DNA from 3 places in the Sporolactobacillus sp. PKPK-6 genome. Region 1 is predicted to be linked to each of the others. Evidence: predicted binding sites of a transcription regulator. Region 1 holds the regulator's gene; each other region holds the start of a gene.
What was found. Region 1 encodes NrdR, which represses ribonucleotide reductase genes. Its sites were predicted from a motif close to AACACNATATATNGTGTT; they were not measured.

Region 1 (5,943 bases):
TAATAATGGTCATGATCCAATCTTTTTCATGTTCTTCGATAATATAACGCGTAATTAACTGGGCAAACTCTTTATAATCTACCGTTTTCTCCGGAAAAACGGCTAAACGGCTGTTAATCAGCAGCACACCGGTTACTTGTCTGAAGGAAGAAGGCAATCTGCGATAAAAATCTGCCGCCTCCTGCTGGGTATCAAAAACAATCTCCAATGGTTCATCCTCCCCGTCCCAACTTATATTATGACTATATGGGGGGAAGTCCTCATTCATGCTTTCAACTGAAAAATTATTTTTAATATCTAAATCTTAGTGCTGTTTTTTCAAAGCAATTGTTCTGAACCCTGAACATAATTTTTATCGACGATTAGAGCCTTCCATTTTGACAAGCTTCGTAAAATGGCGAATCCGTTCCATCAGCCGCTTCGCTTTGACGTTCTCAATGCCGCTTTTCTGTGAATAAGAAAAATGGTCTTCCAATTCATCATAATTAAAGTTGGACGTGTATAGTGTCGGCAAATGATCCATCATTCGGTATTGAAGAATGCTGCCGAGCACCTCATCGCGCACCCATGGCGTAATGGTTTCAGCTCCGATATCATCAAGAATCAGAACCGGAGTTTTTTTCAGAACGTCAAGCTTAGCATCAACCGTATTATCTTGTATCGCACTTTTTATTTCTCTGAAAAAGTCGGGAACATAGACAATAAGCGAAGCAATATGGCGCCGTTCGGCCAATCGATTCATGATTGCACCCATTAGATATGTTTTCCCGATCCCGAACTGTCCGCATAGATAAAGTCCCTTAGTCTCGGCAGGATCAGCTAAATAGTCCTTAACGAACTCGCCCGCTGCAAGAATAGCCTCTTGGCGTCCGCCTTCTCCCTTGTCAAGCGTAGCAAATGTGGCGCTTAAAATATCTTTAGGCACGTAATAGCTTCGAATTAATTCGCTCTGATGCTCTTTTGATTCGCGTTCGTGAAGCAGAGGACAAGGTGAGAAGGTCAGCGAAGGTGTGCCCTTATCATTTACTAATTGCGGCCGATATCCCTTCATCATATTTGGACATTGGTCCAGTCCGGGACAATGCGCACAATGCTTCTGTTCCGAGACAAATTGATAAAGTCGCGACAAGCTTCTTGTCCACGCAGCCGAACTGATCTCCGGATTTTTTTCAGCGAATTGACGGATAGCCGGATTATTCTTAAGCGCACCCGAAAGCTGATCCCATTTTTCTTGCATCGCCTGCTGAGCGGCTAAATCTTTGAAAAAAGAATGAATCGGTTCCATCCAAACGCTCCTCCCTTATCTACATGTTCATATATTATTTAAGTAATCCTCAAGCCATTTTGCTCTCTGTTTTACAGCTTCGTCGTCATCCTTGGATTGTTGTTCCGGTTGTTTCGGATTCTTCATCCATTCTGGAACGACCTCATGATGCTCATTCTGAGATGATTTTCTTGTCCGTCGTGTACTTTGCGCTTGCCCTGATGCCTTGCCTTTCTTCTGTTGCTCTCGTTTCCTTTGCTCTTCGCGTGCGTAAGCCATTGCCTCGGGCACCGTCCGCACATTTGCCCTTGCCCATTGCGCAGCAACCTTCTCCACAAATGATTTATTAAGATTATGATCGTTCACCTGAGAAATGTAGTCAATTAATACATTGATTACTCCGGGATTCAGTTTTGTATCGAACATCAGGTTTTCAATTAAACGTAAATCGGGTGCTGCCGGCTTACTTCCCTGTCCAAGCGCTTCAAGCAATTGATAGGGCGAGTTCCGTTCATACCATGCAATCAGTTGTTCCTCTGCGTTCTGCGGCTCTCTGTCCACAATCTTCCGCTCTTCATGTGGCTGTGTTCGCTCATAAAGAGCAGGCATCTCGTCCGAGCCATGCTCAAGCAAATAAAAGTCGCGTACTTCTTTTCGCAATGCGGAGATGTCAACCGTGCCTGTATGCAGTGCTGCGGACTGCACCGCACGGCTCATATCATAGGGCTCAGTCTGATAGACGAACGCCAGCTTATCAATGGCGAGCCGCACCTCATCAGTCAGCGCATCTTCGCTAAGGATCGCATCAGAGAGATACGTCAGCATTTTCTTAAAATCAAAGTGATTGCTGAAACGGACCTTAGGGGTTTCCGACCGCATGACCCAAGATCCGTTTGAGGCCGTATTTAGCCTTTCATCTGTTGTTTCTGCAGACGGCAATGACTGAAACACTTCGTCAAAATGAGCGGATACATCTTCATAGTCATCCGTGCTGATCGATTTACTTTCAAAAAGGCTGCTCAATCGTTTATACTCTCTCGGACCAACCTGACGATATAAAAATAAATTTAAAAAACCGTCTTTAAAAAATAAATCCGGTGTCAGAGGCGGCTCAAGATAATAGGCAAATCGGCCGGGGGTTGCTCCCTTTTTCTTCAAGGTTTGCAGCAGCCCGACGGCCTCTAATTTTTTTCTTGCTTTAAGTATTCGATCCAATGGCAGGTTCATCGATCCCATGAGATGATGATGCGTCAAAAATTCCTCCGTATCATCAATTTCCTGCCAAAATGTAAAGTACATACTCGCCGCATCGATGCCGATCAGAGGCTGGTAAAGGCATGTAATAATCCTCTGGTCAAAAGGATGAAGCAGTCCATTCGTCAGTACATGATAATGATCTCCGGGCAGCACTTCTTTCCATGACTGCATCATGTTCATTCCCCCATTCTGCGTCTGTTGCGCAGAAATCAAGGATCCGTTCTTCGTCGGCCTTCCTCAATCTCTTACTTCTTGCTTTTCTTTTCTTTCTCTAATTGATCTTTCAATTCCTGGATCTTCTTGGCGAATACATTAATATCCGTAAACTGTCTATACACTGAAGCAAACCGGACATAAGCAACCTCGTCCACTTTTGCTAATTCATTCATCACAAGTTCGCCGATCTCATGGCTGTTCACTTCCGAACGTCCATCATCGCGAAGCTTCTTTTCCACATGATTTGCGAGCTGTTCGAGCCGTTCAAGGGGAACCGGGCGTTTTTCGCAGGCTTTTATAAGTCCGCGCAGCATTTTTTCATGACTGAAGGCTTCTCTCGTTTCTCCCTTTTTTACGACCACTAAAGGAGTTTCCTCCACCTTTTCAAAGGTCGTAAAACGGTGATGACATAGCTCACATTCTCTACGTCTGCGTATCGCCCGTCCATTGTCAACGGGACGGGAGTCAAGCACTTTCGTCGCCATTTGTTTACAGCTTGGACAGCGCATTTTTCTTTTCACTCCATTCGCTGTTTTCGATAAATCTATTGTATCCTACATGGCAACTTATGAAAAGGCAGGCAAGTTATGCTCATGTCTCATCCAAAATAGACCAGCGGCGCAGCAAACGGCGAAGCTGAGCTTCAGACTCCTGAATCGAACCATTATTGTCAATCACTGCATCTGCTCTTTTCACTTTATCAAGCAGCGGGATTTGCGAAGCGATACGTGCACGCGCCTGATGCTCAGTCAATTTATTTCTGGACATGAGCCGATGCAACTGATTTTCTTCAGTCACAGCTACAACCAAAGTCTGATCAACCCAAGATTCCAAGCCGTTTTCATACAGGAGCGGAATATCCAAAAAAACAACACGGGCACCTTGTTTCTCAAGTTGATCCAGTGTTTCGTTCATCCGACAACGAATGATGGGATGTAGAAGTTCATCTAATTGATGACGTTTAATGCTGTCCTGAAAGACAAGAGCACCCAATTTTCTCCGATCCAGTTCACCTGTCGGCAAAATCATCGTTTCTCCAAAATGTTCAGCGATTTTTGCAAGCGCTGGTTCTCCCGGAACAACGATCTCACGCGAGATTTTATCGGCATCAATAACCGGGTAGCCGTGTTGTATCAGCCAGTGTGAAATGGTGCTTTTCCCGCTTGCGATCCCGCCTGTCACTCCGATTTTCTTCATTTTTTCGAACCTCTTGGTTGGCAAACCGGGCAAAAATGTGTCCCGCGTCCGCCAACTTTTATTTTTTCAATTGGCGTGCCGCAACGTATGCAAGGCTCACCCGTTCTTCCGTACACATTTAATTGCTGTTGAAAAAGTCCCATATGACCTTGACTGTTCACAAACGTGCGGATTGTGCTGCCGCCCTGCTTAACGGCTTCACTCAATGTCTCAACAATTGCCTTTATAATTCGACTCAATTGATCGCCAGTTAGTGTGCAAGCGACAGTCGTCGGGTGAACACCAGCCTTAAATAAGGATTCATCAACATAAATATTCCCAAGTCCGACAAGAACGGTCTGATCAAGTAGCACTTGTTTTATCGTTCTCTTTGTATTTCGGCAGGCAGCCGCAAGATATTCTTCGGTCAGATCTGAGGACAGCGGCTCGGGACCAAGCTTTGAAAGCGGCAGATGATTCCATTCATCACCTTTATCAAAAAGATGCATGGTGCCGAATTTGCGAACATCCCGATAACGAAGTGCAGTATTATCGGTAAAGTGAAAGATCACATGAGTATAAGCATCAAGTGGCTCACTTTCCGGATCCAAGCGATATCGCCCTTCCATCCTCAGATGTGATACAAGGACAAGATCATCGAAATCAAGCAGCAAAAATTTTCCGCGACGCTGCACATCCGTCAGCGTTTCCCCAATCAATTGAGCTTTGAATTGATTAATGTCTATTGGTCGACGGATAATATTCGGCCAGCGTACGTCAACACTTTTCACCGTTTTTCCAATAACAAGCTCATTCAACGTTCTCTTCACAGTTTCCACTTCTGGTAATTCCGGCAAACGACTTCCCCCTCAACACCTGTGCTGCGACTTTATTTTGCATCATACCAAGTTGGTCCATAGGAACGCTCAACCTTTAGCGGAACGCTCAATTGAATCGCATGTTCCATGACTTCGGGCACAAGTTTGCTCATCGTTTCTAGTTCTTGCTCTGGCACCTCAAAGATCAACTCATCGTGTACCTGAAGCAGCATTCGCGATTTGAGTTTTTCTTCTTTAAGCCGTTGATCCATGACGATCATTGCCTTCTTAATTACATCGGCCGCGCTGCCCTGAATCGGCGTGTTCATCGCTGTGCGTTCAGCAAAGCTTCGGCTGTTAAAATTGCGACTGTTGATGTCGGGCAAATAGCGACGACGGTTGAGCAGTGTTGTCACATATCCTTCTGATCTCGCCTGCTTCACAATATTCTCCATATATTGGTGAACACCCGGATAGCTTTGCAGGTATTTTTCAATAAATCGAGCAGCATCTTTTCGAGTGATTCCAAGGTTTTGCGAAAGCCCATAATCGCTGATTCCGTAAATAATGCCGAAGTTGACTGCTTTCGCATGACGGCGCATTAGCGAGGTAACCTCATCCTTTTCGACGCCAAATACATCCATCGCCGTTTTCGTATGGATATCCATACCATCAATAAATGCCTGTTTCAAGTTTTCGTCATCAGCAATATGTGCCAAGACGCGCAGTTCAATTTGTGAATAGTCTGCAGAGAAAATCTGCCAGCCGTCTTCGCTTGGAAGAAATGCTTTGCGGATTTTTCTGCCTTCCTCAAGTCGAATCGGGATGTTCTGCAAGTTCGGATCGGTCGAACTGAGTCTTCCGGTTTGTGTTAACGCCTGGTTATAACACGTGTGCACTCGTCCCGTTTCCGGATTGATGACCTTGAGCAGGCCCACTACATACGTTGATTTTAATTTGCCTAACTGACGAAAATCCAGAATTTTGTCAATAATTTCATGTCGGCCGCGCAGCTTTTCAAGAACATCTGCTGCAGTTGAATAGCCTGTTTTCGTTTTCTTGACCGGCGGAAGCATCAGTTTCTCAAATAAAATTTCACCCAGCTGTTTCGGTGAATTAATATTGAAGGTTACACCTGCCATCGAATAGATATCCTGTTCAATAATATTCAGCGTTCGGTCAAGCTCATCGCCCATAGCTTTCAAGGTTTCA
Region 2 (5,943 bases), on a different contig from region 1:
TTGCTCACGATCAAGACCGGTGAGTCCGGAAAGCACTTCAACATAAGTTGCCCGCTCATCCTCATTCATTTTCGACCAGTCTGAAAGATCACGCGATACCTTAAACGCTTCCTCTGTCCAAAACTGGTTAATGTTTTGCTTCCAGTATACCTTTGCGATTTGATTGTCGCTGCTGTTCCAATTAATTGCCTTCATCGTAAATAATCCATCCTTCAATTGAACTTCTTGATCGTTAAAGCCTTAGAACGCTAATTGTGTTTAGACTGAGCAAGCCGTGCATTCTTCAGGCGACAAGAGCTGTGTTCGAGTATAGTAGAGAGATTTTAATCCCTTTTTGTGTGCATAGACATACAATCTTGCCAGTTGACGCGTGCTGGTCATGCTGTCGACATAAAGAATAGTCGATATTCCTTGGTCAACATGCGCTTGAATTTCAGCAATCATATCGATCACGCGGAACTGATTCGTTTGATACGCCGATTTGTAATACCACATGGTCTGCGGCGACAAGAACGGCATTGGATAGATTGTTTCACTGTTTCCGTATTTACGCCGTTCAATAACATTCACAACTGGCATGACCGAACTCGTTGCATTTTGCACATAACTGATCGATTGCGTTGGAGCGACTGCCAAACGATAGGCATTGTATAAGCCGTATTGCCCGACCTTTGCTTTGAGTTCTGTCCATTCTGCAGGAGTAGGAATATGAATACCCTTAAAGAGCTCCGCTGCTTTCTCTGTTTTCGGGCCGAAGAACTCATGCTCATATTTGGCAAAATACGTACCATCAGCGTAGTCCGATTTTTCGAAGCCCTTAAATGTTTTGCCGCGTTCTTTCGCGATCAGCATTGATTTTTCAATTGAATAGAAATTAACAAGCGAGAAGAACGTACGTGCAAAATCTCGAGCTTCTGCTGATTCATAGGCAAGCTGATTTTTTGCAAGATAGCCGTTTAAGTTCATCGCACCGAGACCGACAGAGTGCAGTTCACGGTTGGCAAGACTTACTCCCGGGGCGTTCGCAATTTCGGTCATCTCACTGACCTGAGTCAGTGCTTCAATACCTGCGTGTACCGAATCACGGATTTTTCCGGTCTCCATTACATTCACAATATTAAGTGAGCCGAGGATGCATGAAACATCGCGGCGAATGTCGTCAGGAACATTATAATCGTTAATTGTTGATGTCTCCTGCAGTTGAAAAATTTCAGTGCAGAGGTTCGACATCTTGATGTCCCCTAGACGATGGAGCGGATGATTCTTGTTTGCATTGTCTTTATAGAAAATATAAGGATATCCGGATTGCATCTGCATTTGAGCAATCAAATTCAGAAATTCGCGTGTATCCGCGCTCTTCTTTTTAACAGCAGGATTAGCAACAAGCTTATCGTACATTTCATCCATATTCATATCATCAAGATGCTTTCCATATTCTTTGAAAACGGTGTAAGGTGCAAACATATAAAAAGGTTTGCCTGCCTCGGCAAGTTCAAAGAATTTACCCGGAACAATCAGACCAATCGACAATGTCGAGAGACGAATATCTTCATCAGCATTTTCTTTCTTTGTATCAAGGAATTCCGGAGCATCCCAATGAAAGATATTCAGATATGCTGCACCCGCGCCAGGCCGCTGTCCCAACTGATCCGCATAGGAGAATCCGAGTTGCAGCTTGCGTGCGACCGGAACTACACCTTTGGCGACACCCTCAACCCCTTTAATCGCTTCACCGCGTGCACGTATCTTTGAGAGATTAAGTGCAACACCGCCGCCGATTTTCGACAGCTGTTGAGAGGTGCTCTCTATGTAATTAATAGAATTGAGCGAGTCATCCGCTTCGATCAAAAAGCAGGAAACCATTTCGCCGCGGCGTGCTTTTCCTGCATTAAGAAAAGTTGGCGTTGCCGGCTGATAGCGCTGCTCCATCATCGCACGCATCAAGCGAACGGCTAAATCATAATTTCCGCGCGCTAAGAACAGAGAAACAATGGCAACTCGTTCATCATAATTTTCAAGATAGTGAGATTTGTCATTGGTTTTCATCGCATAGTCACGATAAAATTTACTCACTGCCATGTAGGATTTGAACTGGAACTTATAGGCGACAGCCATCGAATGAATCTGTTCGATTTGCTCATCACTGTATTCAGCAAATACGTCATAATAATAGTGCTCGTCAACCAAATGGTGAAGCCGATCAAGTATACCATTAAAATGAATCGTCTTCGCGTGCACTTCCTCCATATAGACCTCAATAGCCTCTTTGTCTTTATCTAAACGGTAAAAACCGTCATCTCCGCGTGTCAGCACCTCATTGTTCAATTCAGTGTAAGACTTTGACTTTATCGCTTCGTTCGGCAAGTGCCTTCACCCTCTCTCGAAATTCATTGACATCTTTCTCAGTACCACCAAGCTCGAATTTATATAAAACTGGTACGTGGAACAACTCTGCAATTACATCTGCCGCATGTGCAAAATTATGACCCCAGTTTCGATTCCCGCTTGCTGCCACAGCAATGAGATATCTTCCGTTTCTTTTTAAATAGTCTTTCACTTGATCCGGAGCGTCACCAAATCCAATAGTATTTGTCACCAAAACATAAGGTTCATCAATAGGATCAGCACTGCTGATCGGTTGATGAGCGAGTCCTGTTTTAGCGAGAAACCTTTTGACGTTTCCTGTCATTGTTGCATATAAGATGCGCAAGCGAACGCTCCTCCTTCTATCAATGCAGTGAAGGTTTCTGCCACAAAAACCACTACATATAGTTTATGTTAAATAACATACCACAATATATAGTTATTTTTCAAGTGCAACGATCTATTACTTTAAAACGATATCTTTAATCATACGGCATGTCTCTCAGTGATTCAACACGTAAAAAGCACAGAAAAAGAGAGTACATTAATCTTGTTTGGCAAAAAAGCACCAGTGACAAGGGAAAATGCCTCTCGAACATTTTAGGATATTTTTTTATTTTATTCTATTTACTCATCTTCCGGATCAATTGATTCGTTCGTGTGCCCTTTAATTGGTGTAAAGGTTCGTTTTTCTCGAAGCGAATGATCACGACGAATGGTTCGCTGCTCTGCAAGTTTTGCCAGATGCTCCTGAACATTGAACGGAATTTTCCCTCGTCGATCCGGCTTCTCATAACGATGGTCACTGCCAAGCACACGCGTCTTCACATTGTCTCTCATCATTAAATCAAACAGGTCAATAATTGTTGTTTTAATTTGCTCATCCTCGATAGGAAACATTAGCTCGACACGTCGATTTAAGTTTCTCGGCATCAAATCTGCGCTTGCAAGAAAGGCCAGAGTCTCGCCTCCGTTGCCGAATAGATAGATTCGACTGTGTTCAAGATAACGACCAACGATCGAATGAACTTCTATCCGGTCGCTCACACCTGGTATACCTGTTCGAAGGCAGCAGATACCTCGAACAAGCAACTGAATGTCCACGCCTGCTGCCGATGCTCGATATAAGGCTTTGATAATGCCTTCATCCGACAATGCATTCATCTTTGCACGAATAAACGCAGGTTTGCCGCTTTGCGCATTCTTGATTTCCGTATCAATTAAATCGAGCAGACTGTTACGCAGCCATAGAGGTGCAATCACCAATTTATGAAAATAAGGAGGTTCTGAGTAACCGGAAAGCATGTTGAATACATTGGATGCATCAATACCCATCTGCTCGTTGCAAGTCAAAAGGCCCATGTCGGTATAAAAATGAGCAGTGATATCGTTATAGTTGCCTGTTCCAAAGTGCATGTAACGTTTAATACCGTCTTCTTCTCTGCGCACAACGAGCGCCATCTTGCAATGCGTTTTCAATCCGACCAGTCCATAGATAACATGACAGCCGGTTTTCTCCAGCTTCTGTGCCCAGTTAATATTATTTTCTTCGTCAAATCTCGCCTTCAGTTCAACGAGTACGGTCACCTGCTTGCCATTCTCAGCTGCCTTTTCCAAATAACGAATGATTGGAGAATTTCCTGAAACACGGTACAGAGTCATTTTAATGGCAAGCACGTGACGATCTCTTGAGGCTTGCCGAATCAGCTCAATCACCGGATCAAACGATTCGTACGGATGGTGGAGAAAAATATCTCCTGCACGCATGGCATGAAAAATGGAATGCTCCAGCAATTCATAGTGGACAAACGGACGATGCGGCGGATAAACCATGTCGCCCGGCTCTTTGATTTGTCCGGCAAGCTTTGATAAAAAGGTAAGGTCGATGGGACCGTTAACCCGATATACATTGTCAGCGCTGACTGAAAGCCGATCAAACAGCTTGGTCACGAGGCGTTCACTGATTCCCGCCTCCACATCAAGATGAATGACATTGCCTCGTTCACGAAGCCTTAGCTGTTTCTCAATTTCTTTCAGCAAATCCTCCGTGTCCTCTTCATCCACTTCAAGATCCATATCACGCATAACGCGGTAACATGATGCTTCATCAAGCTCATAACCAACAAAGAGCTGATTAAGATGCCTTCGAATGATGTTTTCAAGCAAAATAAAGCTTGTATGTCCTTCGCGATCCGGAAGCTTAACAACGCGCGGCAGCACGTTTGGTACCTGAACAGTAACAAATTCGCTTTGAGACGCTTTGCTGTCCTTTTTATGAATAAACGCCGCGATGTTGATACTTTTATTTAAAATCAGCGGAAAAGGACGCGACGAATCGACTGCCATCGGTGTCAGAACCGGATAAACTTCTCGGTTAAAATAATGGTCAATAAAATCAAGCTGTTTCTGGGAGAGTTCGTCTATATCCAGAATATGAATCTTATTCTCGTTAAGCATCTTCTTCAGCATTCGATTATAAGTCGTATACTGTTGATTGATCATTTGATGAGCCTTGGCGCTGATCGCTGACAACTGCTGATCTGCCCTTAAGCCAGAGGCATCCGGTTTGTTATAGCCTACGTTGACCATATCAATCAAAGACGCGACTCGCACCATAAAGAACTCGTCCAAATTACTTGCTGTGATTGATAAGAATTTTATCCGTTCGAGCAGCGGATTATCTTTATCTCTCGCCTCCTCAAGCACTCGCTCGTTAAAAAGCAGCCAGCTTAACTCACGATTGCTGAAATATTCCTCACGATCAAAATTATCCATTGCCATCCACCTATCCTCTTAAAATCGGTTTCAATCCAAATACTTCTTCAAAATAAGCCGCTTTTTCTTTAAACGTCTGCTTTTCCAGTGAAAGGTCATCATCAGAGCGGGCAGTAATTGTGACTTGATCGTTTTTCAATGAAACAGCGATACGCTCCACCTTTTGCTGACGGCTGTCATCCAGTGCATCAGCAATTCTTAACAGCGCCGCAAGCTTTGCAGCAATCAGTCTGCTTGTCGTAGGAAGCTTCCGAAAAGCAGACGAGTTGCTCGACGGCGTCTCCGCGCTATGATAGCGCGCGATATTAGCAATGATATCCCGTTCATTTTCTGAGATGCCGATGATTTCCGACGATTGAATAATGTAGTAAGAATGTATATAGTGGGCGTTCATATCAATGTAACTCCCAGTATCTTGCAAAATTGCAGCAAGCTGTAAAAGAAGTCTGTCCCTTTTATTCAGACCGTGCAGCCGTTTCAACCGATCAAATAAGTGAAGGGCAAAATTTTCAACACTGTTAATATGCTCCGTGTCGCAATTATAGCGTACAGAAATATTTCGAGCAGAAACAATGATGTCCTCTGTAAACGAGTGATCCAAAATATTCTTATGCATTTGTAATAATTCATGAACAATAATCCCATCGGCCAGATCGGCATCCGAAAGAATAATGCTTTCGGCTCCTGTAATCTCCAGTGTCATCTTCAAGATCATAGCAGATGGAAGCAGCTGCGATGCTGAATCGTAGGGCAACGTAAATTCCTTGGCCAACACCTGAGGAGGAATGGTCAAGATATGCTGAT
Region 3 (5,943 bases), on a different contig from region 1:
TATTCTCATCCGGTTACGTCCCGCAAAAAACCTGGTGGAAATTGAACGCAATCTTGGCCATTGTTTATTTCATTATATGGCTCGGATTAGGGTCGCTTTGGATGAAACTCATCGGTCTTTATTAATCGAATTTTTGCTTAAAACCTCTGAATCGTTTTTGATTCAGAGGTTTTAATTTTCTTTGAACAGCCTCCATTCAGAAGCATTTCTTCCCTTGTGCATTCGCAGAAATCGGGATTTGCGATGGTTTCCGCCCCAAATAAACCCATTCCCGTGGATCAAACTTTTTCCAGCGTTAGATTTCTATTGACAAAAAGAAATAAGATAATTATATTGAAAATAGTTCAAATAAATATATAAAACTTAAAATTAATTTCATTTTTGAACCGTAGAGAGGTGGACTCTCGATCATTCACTCTTTACACACGAAACATCGCAAGACTCGGAAAAAACTAATTAATGATTGGAGGATGGATGGAATGGCTGATGCGTTAGTCGAACGTTCGAAACCTTTGGGCATGAAGTACTCAATTAATTATACGGACTATAAATTTTGAAATACGAGCAAATGTAAGCGCTTCGCGCGGATGTTCTGTCAAAGAAAATCCTGAAAAAGATCCATTAGATAGGCTGTTCATTTTAGAATGAATTGTAATCGTTTTCAAATTTTGCCGAAATAATAAAAATTGGAAGTCTCACATTCTTTTGAATGAACGTTGATTGACACAAACAGAATCGATACAGCAATTAAATAATTGCTATGAACGGTCGGGTCTGATGATTTCATACAAGAATACGAAAGGTGAGTATAAAATGAAGATAACTGATCTGATGATTCAACGTGCAATGGTGATGGATATGCAGGCAACAACAAAAGAAGAAGCCATTGACGAACTCGTTGCCAGTATGGAAAAGAACGGGAGGATTAATGATACGAAGTTCTTCAAAGAAATGATTCTGAAGAGAGAAGCTGAATCAAGTACAGGGATCGGTTCCGGTATTGCCATGCCGCATGCGAAAACCAAAGCGGTTAACGAAGCAACCGTTGTGTTCGGACGCAGCAAGAAGGGCATTGATTACAAAGCGCTCGATGGCAAGCCTTCTTATCTCTTTTTTATGATTGCTGCTCCCTCTGGCGCAGCCGATGTGCATTTGCAAACACTGGCAGCGCTTTCTCGATTACTGATCGATGAGGAATTTGTTGCCAAAGTGAAACAAGCTGAAACACCTGCAGAAATTGCTCAATTATTTGACGACAAGCAGGCTGAAAAAGAAGAAAATGAAAAAAAAGAATCGTCACGGACAACTGCTAGAGTAACAGACAATGAGAAATTTGTCGTTGCAGTCACCGCGTGCCCGACAGGGATTGCCCATACCTATATGGCAGAAGATGCGCTGAAGAAAAAAGCCGAAGAGATGGGCGTTTCAATCCGAGTCGAAACAAATGGTGCTGACGGTGCGAAGCATGTGCTCACCCACGATGAAATCACGCGCGCGGCCGGAGTCATTGTAGCAGCAGACAAAACAGTGGAAATGGCCCGCTTTGACAACAAGAAAGTACTGCAGACGCCGGTCAGCGACGGTATCCGTAAACCGGAAGAATTGATTTCAAAAGTAGTGAACGGTCAGGCACCGGTGTACCATGCAGAAAGCGGTGCGAGCTTTACTGATACAGATAGTGCAAACAGCGTTTGGAACAGAATATATAAAGACCTGATGAACGGTATTTCTCATATGCTTCCCTTTGTTGTCGGTGGTGGTATTTTACTCGCCATCTCCTTCATGTTTGAACATTTAGGCAAGGACAATACAGTGTATCAAATGCTGAGTGCAGTTGCCGGCGGACAAACCGGTGCCTTTCACTTTCTGATTGCGATTTTGGCCGGCTATATCGCCGTCAGCGTCGGCGACCGTCCCGCTCTAATGCCCGGTGTTGTCGGAGGATTTATGGCGTACTCATCGAACGCCGGATTTCTTGGCGGTCTTGCTGCCGGATTTTTGGCCGGATGGGTCATTATCCTCCTGAAAAAAGTGTTTACCGGCCTTCCCAAAACGCTAAACGGTTTGAAAGCAATTCTGATTTTCCCAGTGTTCGGTTTACTTATTACCGGCGGACTTATGTACTATATTCTCGATCCAATCTTTACATGGATCAATACGGGAATGATTGGCGCACTGAGTCATCTTGGCACGGGTAATGCTGTATTGCTTGGTCTTGTTCTTGGCGGAATGCAAGCTGTTGATATGGGCGGTCCTGTAAACAAGGCAGCTTATACTTTTGCGATCGGCGTATTCGCCAGTGGCGCGTCAAACGGTGGGTTGATGATGGCCGCAGTAATGGCCGGCGGCATGGTTCCCCCGCTTGCGATCGCTCTAGCGACAACCTTCTTCAAAGCGAAATTTAATGAAGAAGAGCGTAAAGCAGGAATCACGAACTATGTTCTCGGGTTATCTTTTATTACGGAAGGCGCTATTCCGTTCGCTGCGTCCGATCCTCTGCGGATTATTGCATCAAGCATTGTCGGTTCGGCGACCGCGGGTGCTCTGACGCAATTATGGAAAGTCAACATTCCGGCACCTCATGGCGGTATCTTCGTGGTTGCCTTGAGCAATCAGCCATTTTTGTTTATTGCCGCCATTCTGATCGGTGCCATAATCTCCGGCCTGATGATCGGCTTCTGGAAGAATCCTTTGGAGAAGCGGACAAAGCAAGCATCCCAATCAGCAAACTCCTTGTACTAAAGATTCCCGGTCATAGCTTGCAGGGAAAATTAACCTCGCTTAATCGGATAAATCGGTACGAGACAAAACAACGGTTTTCCGAAAAGCGAGCACAAATAACCATTATTATGCAACAGAAGATTAACCGGTCAATGACCGGTTTTTCTATTGCGTTCGAAATGGGCGAACGGATAGGCAATGAACATCCGCTACAGAGTTATCATCAGGCAGTGTCCAAAAAGTATTTGAAATTCGTTGATCGGCTCATCATCTAAATAAAGAACCAAATTCGAACACCAACGACAGTAAACGAAAAGTATCTCTATTTTTCACAGGGTTGTCACATATTAAAAATTCCCCATTGCCATACAATATATAGTGCTTTTTATGAGTTTTTCAGACTTTTATTTTCTATATATTGATTGAAAGATGTCCAATATTCTCCTATTATAGATTGAGTAATTGTTCAAAAGGGGGTATTCATAGTGCTAAATACAAAACAAAAAACACTAACCAAACAGCTGACGATCAACGTTCTGAAACGTGATGGTCGTATTATAGATTTCAACACCGAGAAGATCACAACCGCGCTGCTAAAAGCAGCGAAGCATGTACTCGGTGAATTAGACCCGCTGACTTACCAATTAATCAATGAAATTACTAATGATGTTATCGCTGAAATCGAATCGCGTTTTCACAATGACGTTAAGATTTACGAGATTCAAAATATCGTTGAGCAGACACTTCTGACCCATCACCAGTATGACATCGCTCAAGAATACATTAATTATCGGACCCAACGCGATTTCTCGCGCAACCAGGCAACCGATATCAACTTCACGATTCGCAAATTACTACATAAAGATAAAACCATTGTGAACGAAAATGCGAACAAGGACAGCCATGTATTTAATACGCAAAGAGATTTGACCGCAGGTACCGTTGCCAAGGCGATCGGACTGAAAATGCTTCCGCCACAGGTAGCCAATGCTCAACTAAAAGGCGAAATTCATTGGCATGACTTAGACTACCAGCCATACAGCCCGATGACCAACTGCTGTCTGATCGACTTTAATGAAATGCTCAATCATGGCTTTAAAATTGGCAACGCTGATGTCGAGCCGCCGCACTCCATACAAACAGCCACAGCTCAAATGGCGCAAATTATAGCCAACGTTGCTTCCAGTCAATACGGCGGATGTTCAGCCGACCGCGTGGACGAGCTTCTCGCTCCATTTGCGAAAAAGAACTATGACAAGCATTTAGTCGATGCCAAAGAATGGGTCGATGGCGACGAACGGCAGCAAGCATTTGCTCGCAAAAAAACTAAAAAAGATATCTATGACGCAATGCAGGCATTAGAGTATGAAATTAATACTTTGTACTCTTCTCAGGGGCAGACTCCTTTTACGACTTTAGGCTTCGGGCTTGGAACAAATTGGATTGAACGAGCGATTCAAAAAGCAATTCTGCATATCCGTATTGATGGATTGGGAAAGGAGCACCGCACGGCAATTTTCCCAAAATTGGTATTCAGCTTGAAACGTGGGCTCAACCTTAATCCAAGTGATCCGAATTATGATATTAAGCAACTGGCTGTAGAATGTGCCACCAAACGGATGTATCCTGACGTGCTGATGTATGACAAGCTCATTGAACTGACTGGGAGCTTTAAAGCGCCGATGGGCTGCCGATCTTTCCTGCAAGGCTGGCATGATGAGAACGGCCAAGAGGTGAACTCCGGGCGAATGAATCTCGGTGTCGTTACCGTTAATCTGCCTCGCATTGCCATGGAATCAAAGGGAGACAAGGAAAGCTTCTGGAAAATTCTCGAAGAACGGCTTCAAATCTGCAAAGAAGCGCTGGTCTTTAAAGTGGAACGCGCAAAGCAGGCAACACCGGAAAACGCACCGATTCTTTACCAATACGGAGCTTTCGGTAAACGATTAAAACGAACGGACTCTGTCGATGAACTCTTTAAGAATTCTCGTGCGACCGTGTCACTTGGCTACATCGGCCTTTATGAAGTCGGTACTGTTTTTTACGGCAGCGCATGGGAAACCAATCAAGAAGCGAAGGATTTCGCAATCAGCGTCGTGAAAAAGCTTTGGGAACATTGCCGGGATTGGGAAAATGAATACGGCTATCATTTCAGCGTATACAGCACGCCAAGTGAAAGTCTGACGGACAAATTCTGCCGCAAAGACACCGAGAAATTTGGTAAAGTAAAGGATATTACCGACAAAGAGTACTATACCAACAGTTTTCACTATGATGTTCGAAAAGCGCCGACACCATTTGAAAAATTGGATTTTGAAAAAGATTTCCCGCCATATTGTGCCGGCGGATTCATTCACTACTGCGAGTATCCAAATCTGAAACAAAACCCAAAAGCTTTGGAAGCTGTCTGGGACTATGCCTATGATCGTGTCGGTTATTTAGGGACCAATACGCCGATTGACCAATGCTTCAAATGCGGATTCAAAGGTGAATTCAAGCCGACGGATCGCGGCTTTGAATGCCCGGAATGCGGCAACAACGACCCACAAACATGCGACGTAGTGAAACGTACCTGCGGCTATTTAGGAAATCCGCAGCAGCGTCCGATGATTCACGGCCGCCACGTTGAAATCGCATCACGCGTAAAACATATAACGCTTGGTAATGACAGCAACACGATTGCTCGACAATAAAAAGGGGGAGCACCTGATGGTCAAAAACATAGAAAGAACAGGGCCACGAAATCCGAACCCAAAGACATGGCTGGCAGAAAAATTAAGTCAGAACTATATTGCCAGCTATAAACCATTTAATTTTGTCGATGGCGAAGGCGTGCGCTGCAGTCTCTATGTCAGCGGCTGTCCTTTTGACTGCCCCGGATGCTACAATAAAGCGGCTCAGAACTTTCGCTATGGACAGCCGTACACCAAGGATTTAGAAGATCAAATTATTGAAGATATAAGTCAGCCTTATGTTCAGGGACTGACCCTGCTCGGTGGAGAACCTTTCTTAAACACGGAGGTTTGCCTGTCCCTCGTAGATCGACTCCGCAGCGAATACAAGCATACTAAAGATGTTTGGTCATGGACAGGCTATACTTGGGAGGAGTTGCAGCAAGACTCTGAAGACAAGCGCAAACTTCTGTCAAAAATTAATATTTTGGTAGACGGCCGCTTCGAGCTCACTCAGAAAGACTTGACCTTGCAGTTCCGCGGCAGCGCC

Region 2: a site for NrdR is predicted at 2,790-2,807, ahead of nrdI (class Ib ribonucleoside-diphosphate reductase assembly flavoprotein NrdI). Genes of this name have one in related genera too.
Region 3: a site for NrdR is predicted at 3,087-3,104, ahead of nrdD (anaerobic ribonucleoside-triphosphate reductase). Genes of this name have one in related genera too.

Annotation. Positions count from the first base shown of each region.
Region 1 covers NZ_JBWXPA010000002.1:389,303-395,245, forward strand. Annotated here, with positions in the region: gene AC1MBV_RS12800 (putative sporulation protein YtxC) at 1-208, opposite strand, end outside; gene dnaI (primosomal protein DnaI) at 353-1,285, opposite strand; gene AC1MBV_RS12810 (replication initiation and membrane attachment family protein) at 1,313-2,695, opposite strand; gene nrdR (transcriptional regulator NrdR) at 2,767-3,246, opposite strand; gene coaE (dephospho-CoA kinase) at 3,329-3,934, opposite strand; gene mutM (DNA-formamidopyrimidine glycosylase) at 3,931-4,770, opposite strand; gene polA (DNA polymerase I) at 4,803-5,943, opposite strand, start outside.
Region 2 covers NZ_JBWXPA010000001.1:758,124-764,066, forward strand. Annotated here, with positions in the region: gene nrdF (class 1b ribonucleoside-diphosphate reductase subunit beta) at 1-195, opposite strand, end outside; gene nrdE (class 1b ribonucleoside-diphosphate reductase subunit alpha) at 259-2,364, opposite strand; gene nrdI (class Ib ribonucleoside-diphosphate reductase assembly flavoprotein NrdI) at 2,327-2,710, opposite strand; gene AC1MBV_RS03690 (RNA degradosome polyphosphate kinase) at 2,992-5,145, opposite strand; gene AC1MBV_RS03695 (Ppx/GppA phosphatase family protein) at 5,150-5,943, opposite strand, start outside.
Region 3 covers NZ_JBWXPA010000001.1:1,992,356-1,998,298, reverse strand. Annotated here, with positions in the region: gene AC1MBV_RS09825 (anion permease) at 1-125, shown strand, start outside; gene AC1MBV_RS09820 (PTS fructose transporter subunit IIABC) at 814-2,742, shown strand; gene AC1MBV_RS09815 (hypothetical protein) at 2,850-2,996, shown strand; gene nrdD (anaerobic ribonucleoside-triphosphate reductase) at 3,207-5,414, shown strand; gene nrdG (anaerobic ribonucleoside-triphosphate reductase activating protein) at 5,431-5,943, shown strand, end outside.